DNA from 4 places in the Planococcus antarcticus DSM 14505 genome. Region 4 is predicted to be linked to each of the others. Evidence: riboswitches for the same ligand, from Rfam matches in the RefSeq annotation. Region 4 holds a riboswitch; each other region holds the start of a gene.
The links. A riboswitch is a leader RNA that binds a small molecule or an ion and turns the genes downstream of it on or off. The one in region 4 is predicted to bind thiamine pyrophosphate.
Positions count from the first base shown of each region.

Region 1: another riboswitch for thiamine pyrophosphate. It lies ahead of tenA (thiaminase II); the one in region 4 lies ahead of BBH88_RS10430 (YkoF family thiamine/hydroxymethylpyrimidine-binding protein).
Region 2: another riboswitch for thiamine pyrophosphate. It lies ahead of tenI (thiazole tautomerase TenI); the one in region 4 lies ahead of BBH88_RS10430 (YkoF family thiamine/hydroxymethylpyrimidine-binding protein).
Region 3: another riboswitch for thiamine pyrophosphate. It lies ahead of thiT (energy-coupled thiamine transporter ThiT); the one in region 4 lies ahead of BBH88_RS10430 (YkoF family thiamine/hydroxymethylpyrimidine-binding protein).

Region 1 covers NZ_CP016534.2:3,313,331-3,317,092, reverse strand. Annotated here, with positions in the region: gene rlmN (dual-specificity RNA methyltransferase RlmN) at 1-217, shown strand, start outside; partial or broken gene BBH88_RS19705 (IS1595 family transposase) at 363-533, shown strand; gene BBH88_RS16280 (hypothetical protein) at 620-1,177, shown strand; TPP riboswitch at 1,452-1,555, shown strand; gene tenA (thiaminase II) at 1,970-2,653, shown strand; gene thiM (hydroxyethylthiazole kinase) at 2,655-3,440, shown strand; gene thiD (bifunctional hydroxymethylpyrimidine kinase/phosphomethylpyrimidine kinase) at 3,437-3,762, shown strand, end outside.
Region 2 covers NZ_CP016534.2:3,407,931-3,411,692, reverse strand. Annotated here, with positions in the region: gene BBH88_RS16770 (GNAT family N-acetyltransferase) at 1-438, opposite strand, end outside; gene BBH88_RS20055 (helix-turn-helix domain-containing protein) at 1,697-1,843, shown strand; TPP riboswitch at 1,920-2,020, shown strand; gene tenI (thiazole tautomerase TenI) at 2,107-2,712, shown strand; gene thiO (glycine oxidase ThiO) at 2,747-3,762, shown strand, end outside.
Region 3 covers NZ_CP016534.2:1,035,387-1,039,148, reverse strand. Annotated here, with positions in the region: gene BBH88_RS05095 (TspO/MBR family protein) at 124-858, shown strand; gene map (type I methionyl aminopeptidase) at 994-1,746, opposite strand; gene thiT (energy-coupled thiamine transporter ThiT) at 1,880-2,455, opposite strand; TPP riboswitch at 2,552-2,649, opposite strand; gene BBH88_RS05080 (M20 family metallopeptidase) at 2,797-3,762, shown strand, end outside.
Region 4 covers NZ_CP016534.2:2,080,436-2,084,197, reverse strand. Annotated here, with positions in the region: gene BBH88_RS10440 (ABC transporter ATP-binding protein) at 1-336, opposite strand, end outside; gene BBH88_RS10435 (ECF transporter S component) at 329-910, opposite strand; gene BBH88_RS10430 (YkoF family thiamine/hydroxymethylpyrimidine-binding protein) at 912-1,502, opposite strand; TPP riboswitch at 1,590-1,695, opposite strand; gene BBH88_RS10425 (ABC transporter substrate-binding protein) at 2,367-3,344, shown strand; gene BBH88_RS10420 (hypothetical protein) at 3,389-3,762, opposite strand, start outside.

The sequences.
Region 1 (3,762 bases), 1.2 Mb from region 4:
TTTGTCATACGTCAACTTGATTCCTTACAATTCAGTTGATGAACACGATCAATATCAACAAAGTACGCCGGAAGCAATTTCTGCTTTCTATGATGCTCTGAAAAAGAAAGGCATCAACTGTGGTGTACGTCATGAGCAAGGCGCCGATATCGATGCAGCTTGTGGTCAATTGCGAAGCAAGCAAATCAAAAAAGAGAAAAAAGTAGTAACAGTTTAATAAATCAAAAGCGTTCCTGAATTTTTCAGGAACGCTTTTTTTATTCGGTAGCTATGTTAACTGATTTTGTTGATATTGGATCTTAAGGAACGATTGTTCAAATGTGGAAAAAAGTATCGTCGAGCATGACGCTTCTAATTAACCCAGTCAATTAAAAGGCTGGATACAACCGTTCAATGGCGTGGCTACAAAATATCCTAAACATTTTTTGAATTGACTTTAATTTCTGGATATCGTAAAGCATGAAATGATAATAGAAAGATGCTTATTTTCAATTAATGAAACTTATCAGTCATTAAGAACGTATCAATCTTAAAGCTTTGAGTTATTCAACTAATGGAGTATTTTATTGAGTAAAAGTTGGGTTTTATAGCGAAATGTTATTAGAAAGGAGCGGGAATATTGAAGAGAATTCTGTTGGTAGGGATTTTATTTGGAACGATCGTGCTTGCTGGGTGTAGCGGCATTTCAAAATACGATGATAATGAAGCAGCGGCGATTGTAAAAGGTCAAGAGATTACAGTAGGTGATTTGCGTTTTTTATATCCTGATGATACTGCGTTAGATTATCTGGATTCAGCAATAGGGGTAGAATTGATAAAACAAGAGGTCAAGGAAATGAACCTTGATGTTTCTACCAATTTAAGTGATGAAAAAAACCGGGATGAATTTGAAAAGCTTCCTCTTGAAAATACAAAAGACGAAGGTGGAAAGCAAATTCGTAAGTATGCCATAGTTCAAGCTAAAAAACTAGATATGACACCAGAAGACTTCCAAAAAGAATACGCTAAAAAAATTAATGAACAAAATGCTTATATCAATGCGTACCTTGAGGAGAAATTAGGAGGAGGAGATGTTAATGATTCAAAATGGATGGATGAATTTGGTGAAGAATATCATAAACTACTAGAAAAACTAATAGATGAAAATAAAGATGAAATAAAAGTGTTAATTGATTAATATTTTAAGAATCAAAAGCGATTGTTGGGCAATTCGCATCAACTAACGAAGATAATAGATAAAGTGTATGGATGAGCGACAAGGTCTATTTCCGTGCCTTTTTATCTCTATTATTCTTTTATTAATAATTTCATTTACCAATACGTATTCTGTAAGAAGTTGTAGTGGCTACTAAATAAAACACACGATTCTTTCTACGGACATCAAGAGGTATTTTATAAAAGCTGTAGAATTATCAGAAACTATGCTATAGTGATTTCGAAAACATAAATAAAAACACCACTGGGGGAGCCGGATATCGGCTGAGACAAGCATTAGCTTGGACCCTTTGAACCTGATCTGGATCATACCAGCGGAGGGAAGTGGCGACCGTTTGCTATTTTCTTATCGACTGCATACGCCGCTTCCCTTTACTGGGAAGCGGCGTTTTTATTTTGTACAAGAAAAGTGAAAGTGCCTGTTTAGCTCTGACAGGTGTAAGACGCTCTGGCGAAGTGGCATGTTTTCAGCCGCACAGCCAGAGTGACTTACATCCCGAAGAGCTAGGCACTGCAACTGGACAATAAAGAAAAGTGGAAGTGCCTGTTTAGCTCTGACAGGTGTAAGACGCTCTGGTGAAGTGGCATGTTTTCAGCCGCACAGCCAGAGTGACTTACATCCAGAAGAGCTGGGCACTGCAACTGGACAATGAAGAAAAGTGAAAGTGCCTGTTTAGCTCTGAAACTGAAGACCAGAGTGGCTTACATCCCAAAGAGCTAGGCACTGCACTAAACCAAAAAAGGAGATGGAGAAATGACATTTTGTAAAGAAGTGAGAAAAGAGTGCAACAGCTTATGGCAAGCAAGTTTTGACCACCCGTTCGTTAAAGGAATTGAAGATGGGACGTTGCCAGTCGATATATTCCGTTTTTATGTCATGCAAGACGCTTATTACTTATCACATTTTGCGAAAATACAGGCGCTAGGAGCGTCTAAGGCAAAAGATTTAGAAACCACACAACGTTTTGCGATTCATGCAGCTCATACGTGCAGTGCTGAGTTATCTTTGCATGAGTCATTTATGGAGCTACTTGATGTGACAGAAGAAGAGTGGGCTGCGTTCGAGCCTTCTCCAACAGCCTATGCTTATGTGAACCATATGTACCGCGCATCACAAGGTGAATTGGCAGACGTACTGGCAGCTATTTTACCTTGTTACTGGCTGTATTATGAAATTGGGGAACGTTTAAAGGATGCCAAACCCGATCATTCGATTTACGATCGCTGGATTGAAACTTACGGTTCCGAGGAGTTTGGGGAACTTGTCAACGAACAAATTTCACGCATGAATCGGTTAGCAGAAAGATTGCCAGAAGCGCGCCGTAAAGAGCTAAAAGATCATTTCCGGAAAAGTAGTTATTATGAATTGAATTTTTGGGATCAGGCATGGAGAAAAGAATCCTGGTCTGTAGATTCCACCGATAAAGTGGGTGTCTAACATGTTCCAACAAATAAAACAAAAAAATCCGCTTGTTCATTGCATCACGAATCACGTAGTATCGAATTTTCAAGCCAACGGTCTATTGGCAATTGGCGCTTCTCCAATAATGGGAGAAGCGCCTGAAGAAGCAGCAGAACTTGCTGCATTAGCCCAGGCAGTCTCATTGAATATGGGAACTCTGCACACAGAGTCGCTAAAAAGTATGCTAATTGCTGGAAAGACGGCTAGCAAACTGGGGATTCCTGTAGTTCTGGATCCTGTTGGAGCAGGAGCAAGCAACTTCCGAATCAAGGCTGTTCGAGAAATTCTGGAGACAGTTGACGTCAGCGTCCTTCGCTGCAATGCAGGAGAGCTTGCAGCTGTAGCCGGTAAAGACTGGCAGTCTAAAGGCGTTGATGCCGGAGAAGGGACCCTAGACGTCAAAGAGCTCGCTATCTCTACTGCTAAACAATTGGGTTTGCTTGTAGTAGTTACTGGAAAAATAGATATTGTCACAGACGGAAGATCTGTTATTGAAATTCCTTTTGGAGATCCGATCATGGCTTCGATTACAGGGACGGGATGTTTACTAAGTAGTGTTGTTGCTGCAGGTCTTGCTGTTGAGTCTGGAAATCCGTTGAAGATAGTGAGCGACATTCTACGCTTTTATGCGATTGCTGGTGAACAGGCTAGTCAAACCGCTATACTTCCTGGTGATTTTCAAGTTGCTTTCATCAATAGGCTAGCAAGTTTGACGGATAGCGAAGTAGCCGAGCGAATTTATTCACAGGAGAGAGTGCTATGAAAAAAACACCACAAACTTTAACAATTGCCGGATCAGATTCTGGAGGAGGCGCTGGCATTCAAGCTGATCTAAAAACTTTTCAAGAACTGGACGTCTATGGCACCTCTGTTATTACTGCCGTGACTGCCCAAAATACGACGGGCGTCTCCGCCATTTATCCAATGTCACCACAGGCAGTACAAATGCAATTAGGGGCAGTGGGTAGCGATTTTGAATTAGCTGCTTTAAAAACAGGAATGCTTTTTAATTCGGAGATTATTAAAGAAGCCGTTGCAGCGATTCGGAAATTTGGGTGGGAAAATATCGTCGTGGATCCGGTTAT
Region 2 (3,762 bases), 1.3 Mb from region 4:
AATAATTTGCTTTCTCACTTTTTGTGTCGACAGTGCGCGCTCCTCTTTTCCGTACAGTAAAAAGTCTGATTCTCCTTCGATGCTTTTCTGTAAATCTGCGAGAAAACGGGCATCACCGTGTCCGGCAGAGCGTATGAGTAAGATGTCTTCATTGTTTTTGATTGCTTCTTTTTTATTCAAAAGATCTATCCTCTCAAAAATGACATAGCGATTAGGTTCAACGTGATTGACGGTGTAGCCTGCATCTGTCCAGGCCTGAAAATGCTTAGCGGGTGCTTTCGTCTTTTTCCACCAGCTGTGATTGAGGTAAGCACTATGAGGGAGATTTTGCCCCATAATCTTTTCGATTTCAGTAAAATGTAATGTAATAGTCGGGTTTGTTGATGTTGAAAAATAGTCTGCTAATGGGATATATTTCTTTTCTAATGTCGTGTTCATTGAGTTAAATTCCTTTCGATTGACATATTTTTAGGTAATGGAATTACAACATTCGATAATATTTTTTACTTCATCCGCATAAAAAAGCGGCTTGTGGTTTATGCTTTTTATCGCTTGATCAAATAATCGCTGCCTTTTTTAAAAAGGGTAATAATGCTGTCAAGAAATGAATATTTCTTTGGCGATACGCAGTTTTTTGCCCCCTCTACAGTATTCAGTCTTTCTACCACATAAATTTCATGCAGCAAGCTTTTAAAAGCCTTTTCTCTCGATAGTGCTTTTGAAACGGCTGTGTTTCACTAGAAAACTTCTTGAATGATAAAAAATGCGAACTGCTAGTAGGCGGTTCCTAAGCCCCCGCTCACCTCTACTTTTGATTCTCATAAAAACTTTTCGAAATCCCAATAGATGGTGTTTGTAAGACACGATATTCGCACAGCAGGTAACTCATCATGGTAAAAAGAAATGCCTTGCTGTTCGTCTTGTTATATGATTTTTAACATTCTTTGAAATAATCAATACAACCATCTTCATGTCGAAATTTTTTCTATTTGTCTAAATCGTGCCTTAATATCCATTAGCATTTAATAGACATAGACCTTATATACCCACTATTCTTATTTTTATTTACATATTTTAAAATTGATAGACCTTTATACACTAAATTCTTCGTTTTTTTGGAATAGAAGTAGGGAATGAAGGTTCTTAAATTCAAGCAGTAGACTCAAAAAAAAGTCAGATAAAGCATATCTTCTGAGCGGAACTTATCAACAAGTGGGTGGTCCGAGTTGGACAAAGGAATTTGACAAGTTAGCGAAGTGCAAGTAAATAATTAAGAAAATTGGCATAAGGATTTTGTCTCTCGTTCTCGGAGAAAAGGAATTGAGAAAAGTATTGTAGGCGACGCAATCGTGCAAAGATAATCCGAATTAGTAGGTGCATCTGTGTAAAAAGATGGAGGTATTATAGATTTGTTCGGATGCAGAGGGTTAGTGGTATATTCAGCATACGACTTTGAAACCGATTGGACTGTATAAAATGAAGCTAGTTATCACCGCAAATTATACAAGGATCATCAGAAAGGATAGACAGTAAATGTTCTTTTTTACTATTTAACATTTTCTGAAAAGCGTATTCTTTTTCATGTATACTCTGGTTAAAGTCCAACGGTATAGGAGATATGGATGTCGGTTGGCGTTTGTCAAAAATGAAATTCGTTTTCCAGATGAACATGAATCGAGAAACAGAAGCTAGTTGAATGGATGTGATCCACAGAGCCTGTAAATTCCGTCTCTATCCTGACCAGGAATTGCAGATGGCCAAAAGATTCGACTGTTTTCGTTGGCTACTAAAAACAACAGTCGAGAAGCCCCCACTTCAAACAACCGGCGATGGCGTTATGTAGCGGGTAGTTTACTACGAACTGGATAAATATCACAGGAGATGTTACGCTTACTTTAGATATTTTGAAAAAACTGAATATAAAACACTGGGGGAGTCTTTTAAGACTGAGACGGAGAAATCCGGACCCTTTGAACCTGATCTAGTTGAAACTAGCGTAGGGAAGTGGTCACTATATGTTGTATCAACACATAAGATATAGTCAAAACCACTCCGTCGCTGGAGTGGTTTTTTATGCTTAAGGATTTAGATTGGAGGAGTAAATATATGGAGAATAATAAGCTGCATATTATTTCAACAGGAAAGCAAAAGCCGGAACTATTAGCAGATATTGTCGGTAGGATTCATCCTTACATCGATTGCATACATCTTCGTGAAAAAACGAAAACAGCAAAAGAAATATATAAAATGGTCGAGCTTTTAATAGATCAACAAGTTCCTCTTTCAAAAATAGTGATTAATGACAGGGCGGATGTTGCCTATGTTTCAAATGCAAAAGGAGTTCAATTAGCCTATCATTCGCTACCTGTCGAAATTGTAAAAAGAAAATTTTCGAATTTAACAGTTGGCTGTTCCGTTCATTCTATTGAAGAAGCTCAAATGGCCGAGCAACAAGGAGCGGATTATCTAATTTTTGGCCATGTGTATTCGACTCAATCAAAACCAGGGCTACGTCCAAAAGGGATAGATCAGTTAAGGTCCGTTTCTGAATCAGTTTCAATCCCAGTCATTGCGATTGGTGGAATAATGCCGGCGAATATTAAAGATGTTATCAAAGCAGGAACACAAGGAGTCGCTATAATGTCAGGGATATTAGAAGCAAAAGACCCCTTTGAGACGGTACAGCAATATCGGTCCTATTTGTCTAGCTAACGTTTTTTACTTAAGCGGTTAAAGGAGGATTTTAATGAATAAAACTTATGATGCCATTGTAGTCGGCGGCGGCGTCAATGGCGGGGCAATAGCATATAATTTGGCGAAAAGAGGGATGGAAGTCTTATTGCTGGAAAAAGACAGGCTTGTAAGTAAAGCATCCGGAGCTGCAGCAGGGATGCTGGGCGCCCAAGCGGAGCTGGATGGAAAGGGTCCACTTTTTCAATTGGCTAGGGCGAGCAGGACGATGTTTAGTAACTTAGCGGATGAACTGAAAATGGCGAGCGGAATTGATATTGAACTTGTGAATAAGGGAATGCTGAGACTCGCCTTAACTGATGATGAGCAACAGGAATACCATCGGATCATTGAGGCCCATAGACAGAACGGCGAGCTAGCAGAATGGCTCACCGGCGAGGAAGTAAGAAAAAGAGAGCCAGCATTGTCTAGTGAGATAATTGGTGCAATGTATCTCGAAAAAGATGGCCAAGTAGCAGCCCATCAGCTGGCTTTGGGGTTTTTAAAATCTGCATCAGCACTCGGATCTGTAATTAAAGAATATGTAGAAGTTCATTCCTTTCATTTTTCAAACGGAAAAATTACTGGGATCGCTACGAATGAAGGCGATTTTTTAAGTGACAGTGTAGTAGTAACGGGCGGAGCTTGGAGCGAAAAGTTGCTGATGGAAACGGGCTTACAGCTTAAAACCTATCCTGTGAAGGGCGAATGTTTTTCTGTACGGACAGAAGCCTCTTTATTGTCCAGCACAATTTTTACAAATGACTGCTATCTTGTTCCAAAAAAAGGAGGAAGGATCATAGTAGGGGCAACCGTCATACCGAATACATTCAATCAACAAGTGACTGTAGAAGGGGTTTCTTTATTGATGGAGAATGCAAAAAAACTGGTACCTTCCATAGCACAAGCTGAGTGGGAAGGAGCTTGGGCTGGAATTCGACCGCAGACTGCTGATGGCCTGCCTTACTTGGGTGAACATCCCGGTTATAGAGGTTTGTTCATAGCAACAGGTCATTTTCGAAACGGAATTTT
Region 3 (3,762 bases), 1.0 Mb from region 4:
GAACAATATTCCACTTCTCTAGTTAACACTTCACCTTATCGCCATTTTTAGGGGATTTTTTAAAAAAGGATATTTGTTGATTGAAACCGCTACAGGTATACTAAACAGAAGGGGGGATTTCGCATGATTCGTATTTTGCTTATGACAATCGCTTTTATCGCTGTGGTCGTCATGAATACTTTAGCAAACACCTTGCCAATTAATGGCCAAACTACAGGCGAAATTTCTAATCGGCTCCTTGTGTTATTTACACCAGCCGGTTATGTATTTTCAATTTGGTCTATCATCTATCTTTTGCTGGCTGTTTGGATCATTGCTTTCTGGATGCGTTTAAGAAAGGGAGAAATTCCCTCATCCAAGATCGCCTTATTCTTTATCTTAAGCTGCGTTTTCAATATTAGCTGGCTACTATTATGGCATTATGAATTTTTCGCCTGGTCAATCGTCGCCATGCTCGGTTATCTGGTTGCATTGATCGCTCTTTATCTACAATACGGAAATTCGGAAAGAACGTTCACTGAACGGCTGCCAATTTCGGTTAACATGGGCTGGATCAGCGTGGCCACCATCGCCAACATCAGTTTCGTTCTAACTTATTATAATTGGAGCGGCTGGGGACTCAGTGACCAACTTTGGACAGTGATCATGCTAACAGTAGCGACTGCGCTTGCTTTGCATATTCGCTTTCACCACGCGGACATTCCTTTTGCATTGGTTTTCATTTGGGCGTTCATTGGGATTGCCGTCAAGCACGGAACAGACGAAATGCTAGTGACAACAGCTTCCCTTTTCCTTAGCGGCGTCATATTAACCGGTATTTTATTAATAAAGAAAAGAACTTCACCGATAGTTCAATAATGCTGTGGACGGCTCGATTAGAACGAGTATGTCCACAGTTTTTTTGTGCCGTAGAACTTCTCTCGTGAAATAAATAAGAAAAAGAGATCCAGTCGTTTGAACTGGATCTCTTTAATGCTTAACGTATGCGGTTTTTTATTTTTCCAGTTTGGTCAGCAAGATTGGTTCACCTTTTGTAACAAGTACAGTATGCTCAATCTGCGCTACTAAGGATTGGTCCGGCGTGATGAATGTCCAGCCATCGCCTGACTCTACGATGTGCTCTGCCTTTTGTGAAATAAACGGCTCTACCGCAAGAACCATGCCTTCTTTAAGAATAGTCGTCTCCCACGCGTCGTAGTAATTTAAAATATGCTGAGGGGCTTCATGCAATGATTTACCGATGCCATGCCCGGTCAGATTCTTAATGACGAATAAACCTTGTTCTTTCGCTTCGCGTTCGACTGCTTTACCGATTTGGTTTAGTTTTGCACCGGCTTTGACTTTCGTCATCGCACGGTCAAAAGCTGAAGCAGCGGCTTCACAGATTTTTTCCTTATCTGCATGTCCTTCACCTACGACAAATGAAATTCCGGTGTCGGAGAAAAATCCTTCATACGATCCTGATACATCAATATTGACAATGTCTCCGTCCTTGATCACGCGGTCACCTGGAATGCCATGAGCTACTTCTTCATTAACACTGATGCATGTAAATCCAGGAAAATCGTATTCTGATTTTGGACCCGAAACACCGCCCAGCTCCTCGAATAATTTACCACCCAATTCGTCAATTTCCTTGGTGGTGACTCCCGCTTTGGTTGCAGCTTTCATCGTTTCCCGAATTTCGGCCACCATTTGGCCGGCTTTTTTTAACATTTCAATATCTTTTTCAGTAGTTGCTATCATCAATTACCCTTCTTTCAAGCTTTTCTATTCAAGAATTATACCACAAAATTATAAGTGAGGCTCTTCTCCAGATTTAACAACTGCTGGATCTAAGCATAGAAAAGAAGACTGCCAAAGGACAGCCTTCTAGAGTTTAAGCTTCTGCATCCACCAATTTTGGTGCGGCCGAAAAAAGCGCAGCACAGACAAAAGCAGCCAGCAAGAATACCGGTATCATGTAAGTCGCATTATAGATGACCGAGTAGATGACGACATTGCCTTCAGCAAACATACCGAAGAACAGAATGCCTGTAATGACATGGACGAGATAGCGGAGCGCAGAAGCAATCAGTACTCCCGCTACTATAGCCGTTAGCATCTTTCCGGTTTGCTTGGCTTGCGCATGCTGCATATATTTTGCTCGCATAACGCCAGCAAGCCCCACAACTGCATACGCCAAAATATAATCCAATAGGACCTGCATAACAACGAATCCAAACGACAATGGAGTCACGGAAATAATGCCAGAAACGATCTGCAACAGCCCCACCAAAATTCCGGTCAGAACTCCTGCACCGACACCTCTTCTAAAGGCGATTAAAACAATTGGAATCATCACAAGACTCACAGAACCACCTTGTGGCATGCGGAAAGAAATAAAATCCAAAACAAATCCAAGAGCGGCGAAAATAGCGATTTCCATCATTAATAACACTTTTTTATTTCTCATGACTTCCTCCTTATGTGTTGTGCACATCACCAGAAGGGCCGTGAATAAAACCATATTAAAAACGACGCCAGGACAGAGCCTGGCGCCGTTGTAAGGGCCGGTTTCCATCCACATCCCTGCGCAAGTGTTAACTTACAGGTTCAAAGGGTAAGAACGAATGTTCACTCTCAGCAAAAGCTCCCCTTGTGGTGTATACAGATATTTGACTTTCCCCTGTATTGTACACAAACCTCCCTTTTAATGCAAGGCTGTTTTAAGATAGATTCATAGGGTAAAGACTTGAATAACGAAGATATTTGAAAGGTGGTGAAGGCAGCCGTGATTTTGGGCTTGCCAAAAAAATGATTAAACTGTTAAAAGAACTGATTAAAATTCAAAGCGATACAAAGGAAGGAGCCAATGAAGCTCTTCTTTTTTGTGCAGATTGGCTAAAGGCTAAAGGCGAGACCGTCACTGTTCACGACAATAAAGGCTATATGATGCTGACAGCAGCCAAAGGACAAGGCACTGAGACCATTGTCTGGAATGGTCATGTCGATGTGGTTCCGGGCCACGAAGAACAGTTTGTGCCAATGGAGGAACAGGACCGCCTCTATGGCCGCGGCTCCGCAGATATGAAAGCAGGTGTTGCCGCGATGATGCAGGCCTTTGTCGAACTCGACAGTTCAAGCTCCAACCGCATCGTACAGCTTCATATCGTTACCGATGAAGAAATTGGCGGTCGCAACACGTCCAAATGGCTTGTCGAACAAGGCTTCCATGGAGACTTCGTCATTTGCGGCGAGCCTACCGGATTGAAAGTAGGACTGCAATCCAAAGGCATCCTGCGAATGGATATGACGTTCAAAGGCAAACCCGCCCATGGCAGCCGGCCGTGGGAAGGTATCAATGCTATTGAGTCTGCGATGAAATTCCATATGGCTATCGCTGATCTGCCGTTCCGAAAAGAATCAACGGAATATTACGAGCAACCTTCCGTCAACCTGCCCATCATCAAAGCGGGAGAACGCTACAATGTGGTTCCTGAAATTTGCGAAATGTCCTATGATATCCGCTTTATGCCGGGACAGGACAAAGATGAAATCGTCCGCCAGCTAGTAGACTTGGCTGACACCTTACATCTCGATATGGATTACAAGGCTTCGGGTTCTACGCCTGCTCTGACAACAACTAAAGAAAATCCATTTATCCAAAGCCTACAGAAAGCAATTCTGGAAACGACCGAGCAGGAACCTATTTTATTCGGTCAACACGGTGCCGCAGATACCCGATATTATGCAGCTGTCACTGGAGGCGAAGGTGCTATC
Region 4 (3,762 bases):
CAACGTAAAAGCCAACTCTTCTTCAACCGTCGGCATGCAAAACTGCGAATCGGGATCTTGAAAGACCGTCGCAACGCGGTGATTGATTTCACCAGGTGCGTAATCACTGGCAGATTTCCCAAATAACAGAATCTCACCATCGATAGAGCCGTCGCAATTATCGGGATACAAGCGATTTAGTAAATACAATAACGTGCTTTTGCCGCAGCCACTTGGTCCTGAGATGACTAGTTTTTCTCCTCGGGAAACCGAAAAGGAAAGGTCCCTTAAGGTTTTTTCTTCATCTTCAGGAAAGCGGAACGACAGCCCTTTTAAAGAGAAAATCTCTTCATGCATTAGCATCACCTTTTTTCGTACGCGCAATGGCGTAACCGCGGAGTGATCCGGTCGCAAGCAAGGCGTCTCCGATATACTTCCCGCCGATTCCCGCAATAATTGCACCACTAAGAACACGGATCGTAAACATTAACGCGACGAACGACGGATCCAGTGCCGCATAACCAGAAATGAAGTACCCGTAAACAAAGCTAAAAACGGCTGATCCGATTCCTGCAAGCATAAGCACCAAAATATTGAAATGCTTATAGCCGGTTAACGCAAATGCCGCTTCAGCGCCGAGCCCTTGAATGACACCAGACAAAATAAGACGGGGACCGACCGCATTGCCAATGAGGACTTCGATTGCCGCAGCCATCGTTTCAGAAAGAAAAGCAGCTCCCGGCTTCCGGATGATATACATGCAGATGATCGACACAATAAACCAAATGCCGAACATCCATTCATAAGCGAGTGGACCAATTACAGCTGCCCAAATATTCGCTGCATGGACAAACAATAAATAGACAATGCCGAAAACGACCGCAAATAACGACATCAAGACCACTTCTTTTAATTTCCACGATTTCAGCAAATTACGCACCTCCGTGAGACGGGCTGTTAATGCTCATGGACACCGTCATCACCAAATGGCGATGTTCATCAGAGCAAGCGTTAGTAAATGCTTCTTCGTAAAAAGCGAATACCTCGTGGATATCGCCGTGAATGCCGCTAGCGTAATGCATCGAGTCATTGAAAAGGCCAAGTTGTTTAGCGCGGTCGACTTCACGGTAGATAACTGCCATGTAATCCGGATTGTTCATCGGGTATAGCGCAAACTGAGAAGAGATGTATTGCTTCGTGCTATCTGTGTTCAATAGCACGTCGTCCTTTTCTAAAAAGACGTCTCCCGTTGAATCACCAGGACAGCCAATTGAAAAAGTGCCAGACAAGGCTACATGTTCGCCTGTTTTCGCTGTGTGTAAAGCTAATGCTTTAGCGACATTGAAGACATGAATTTGCTTACCACGTATAACTGTCGAGACATCGTCCGTATGCATCCAAACGTTCGAGGTGTCGGTGTCGTTTAACGCCCCTTTGATTACTTTGATAAAATCACTAGTCATCGGATGCAGTGAAAAGCGAAATCCGACAATTGGACTCGTACCGCATTGCAATGGTTCCATGTTCTAATTCCTCCTTAAAATTTGCACAAAAAAGACCGCATCCGTGAAGATGCAGCCATTGTCCACAAATAATTAAAGGAATTATTTCAGAAATGCGCCGCACTTCCTCACGCAGGTATTATCCTGATCGAGTTTTGAGGGATCGAAGCTTGCGCTTGCATCTCAGCCAAAGTGGGCACCCCTAGTGCAGAAAACGGTATGCGGTTTTTGTGTTCGGGTTGTTCCCGATGGGTTTAGTGTAGAGGAAGTGGCCGAGGAAGTAAAGAGGGAGATTTGGAAAGAGGGGCCGTGTGGAAGTTTGGGTTGGGTTCTGAAGCGGTTAGAGATTGGTTGAGAAAGAGCTAGCTGTTAAGAGTCGCTTTAATCGCTTTGGGTAGAGCAAAGACGATTGCTCTTGCGCAAGCTCGTTGCCTAGCCGGTGGATGCGCCGGCGATTTGTGTGTTGACAGACTAACATGACAAAGGAATATTCGTAAGTAGCAAATTTGATATTCTGTAATTTCTTATGAGCTTACAGCTTGTAGTATAGTGTGAAAATCCTTCGAAGCCATTGAGTCAAAGAATATCGGAAAGTTTGATAGACGAACTACCTAATTCACAGGTAGCGGCCCCTCTAGCCACCGTTTGTTTCTGTCCATAAACATGGTGTACGAGAAGGACGTTCGAAAAGTGTTTTGCCACTTTTACGAACGCTTTGAATCATCGAAGGTGAGACATAAAAAAGCAGTGGTACAAATTCAATGTTTGCAACACTGCTTCTAATTAATTCAGAAAGATAAATAAAAAAAATAACCCTTGCTTTTATATTTGATATTGATTATCATTATCAAAGAATAAAAAATTTTTCAACTGGAGGAATATATAATGACAAAAAATATAGTACCATTCATAATCGCTATGTTAACAATCTTAGTATTTTTAGCTGCATGCGGTAGTGAGAATAGATCCACAGATGAAGCTTCTTCATCAAATGGAGATACAAATGCTCAGGATAAACGCATAATAGAGCATTTATATGGAGAAACAGAAATTCCTGAAAAATTGGATCGAGTTTTATCCTTACGTCCATCGTTCACGGATCATATTCTTGCTCTAGAAGAAAAACCCTATGCAGTAACTGGTGAAGAGCAATATGGAGGAGGATATATACCGTATCTTGCTGATCAATTAGAGGGGGTTGAAATAGTAGGTAATCAAGCTTCTATTGACTTGGAGAAAATACTATCTTTATCTCCGGATTTAATCATCATTGATGATTACCTTGCTTCAGAGGTGTATGATGACCTCGCTAAGATTGCACCTACTATTGTCTTAGGTACAGAGGATCCCGAAGCCTCAAATGACCCGAATTTCTGGCAGGAGGATTTCTTGAAAATCGCAGAAATTTATGGGAAAATAGAACTTGCAGAACAAAAAATAAAAGAGTTAGACCAGAAAGTAGTGGATGGGAAGGAACAAATCAGTGGACTTGAAAACAAGGGCCTCGCCTTTCTTAGAATCCGAAAAGATGCCATTCAGTTATATGCAGAATCGGGACATCCAATGAACACATTGCTTTACAACGATTTAGGGTTTGAACCGTCTGATTTAACAGATCCGCTAGAACGAAAAGACTTATCGTTGGAAGTGATTCCAGAAATAAATACAGATTATATTTTCCTGCAAGTTGATTCTTCTGGTGGTCCGGACAATATGGGGACTATTAAAGAAAGTTCTTTATGGCAAGGCCTCCCTGCTGTTCAGCAGGGTAACGTCCAAGAAACAGACTTTTGGATTTACAAGAGTTGGGGAGTAATTGGTCGAACTCAGATTGTCGATGAAGTTCTTTCATATATAGAATAGAAAATCACTGGATGTAAAAAGGTTGAATACCCATAATTGGGAATTCAACCTTTTTGTCGTTGATCTTCTGATAGTAGAGGACAAGTTCTGCAGCAGCGGTTTTTATCCCCGTCATGCAAGAGATAGGACAGGCAACAATGGTTGCGTAAATAAAATTTTTCTGGCTCATCCGGTGAGCTGTAGAGGCGATATTCGTGGCGGTATAATTCTCCATTTTTTTGTCTTACTCCATACTCTGATAAGAGAAAAGAAAGTGTTTCATCGATTAAACATGATTGCTCGGGGGAAGATTCTTTTAAAGCGGAAGATTTTTGGAAAAAATTGTGGCTGACCAAGGAATGCATATGACTTTCCTGGCTCTTAGTTTCTTTCGATATGGCAGAAAAAAGAGGAAGAAGGTGATCTTTGATAAAAACCT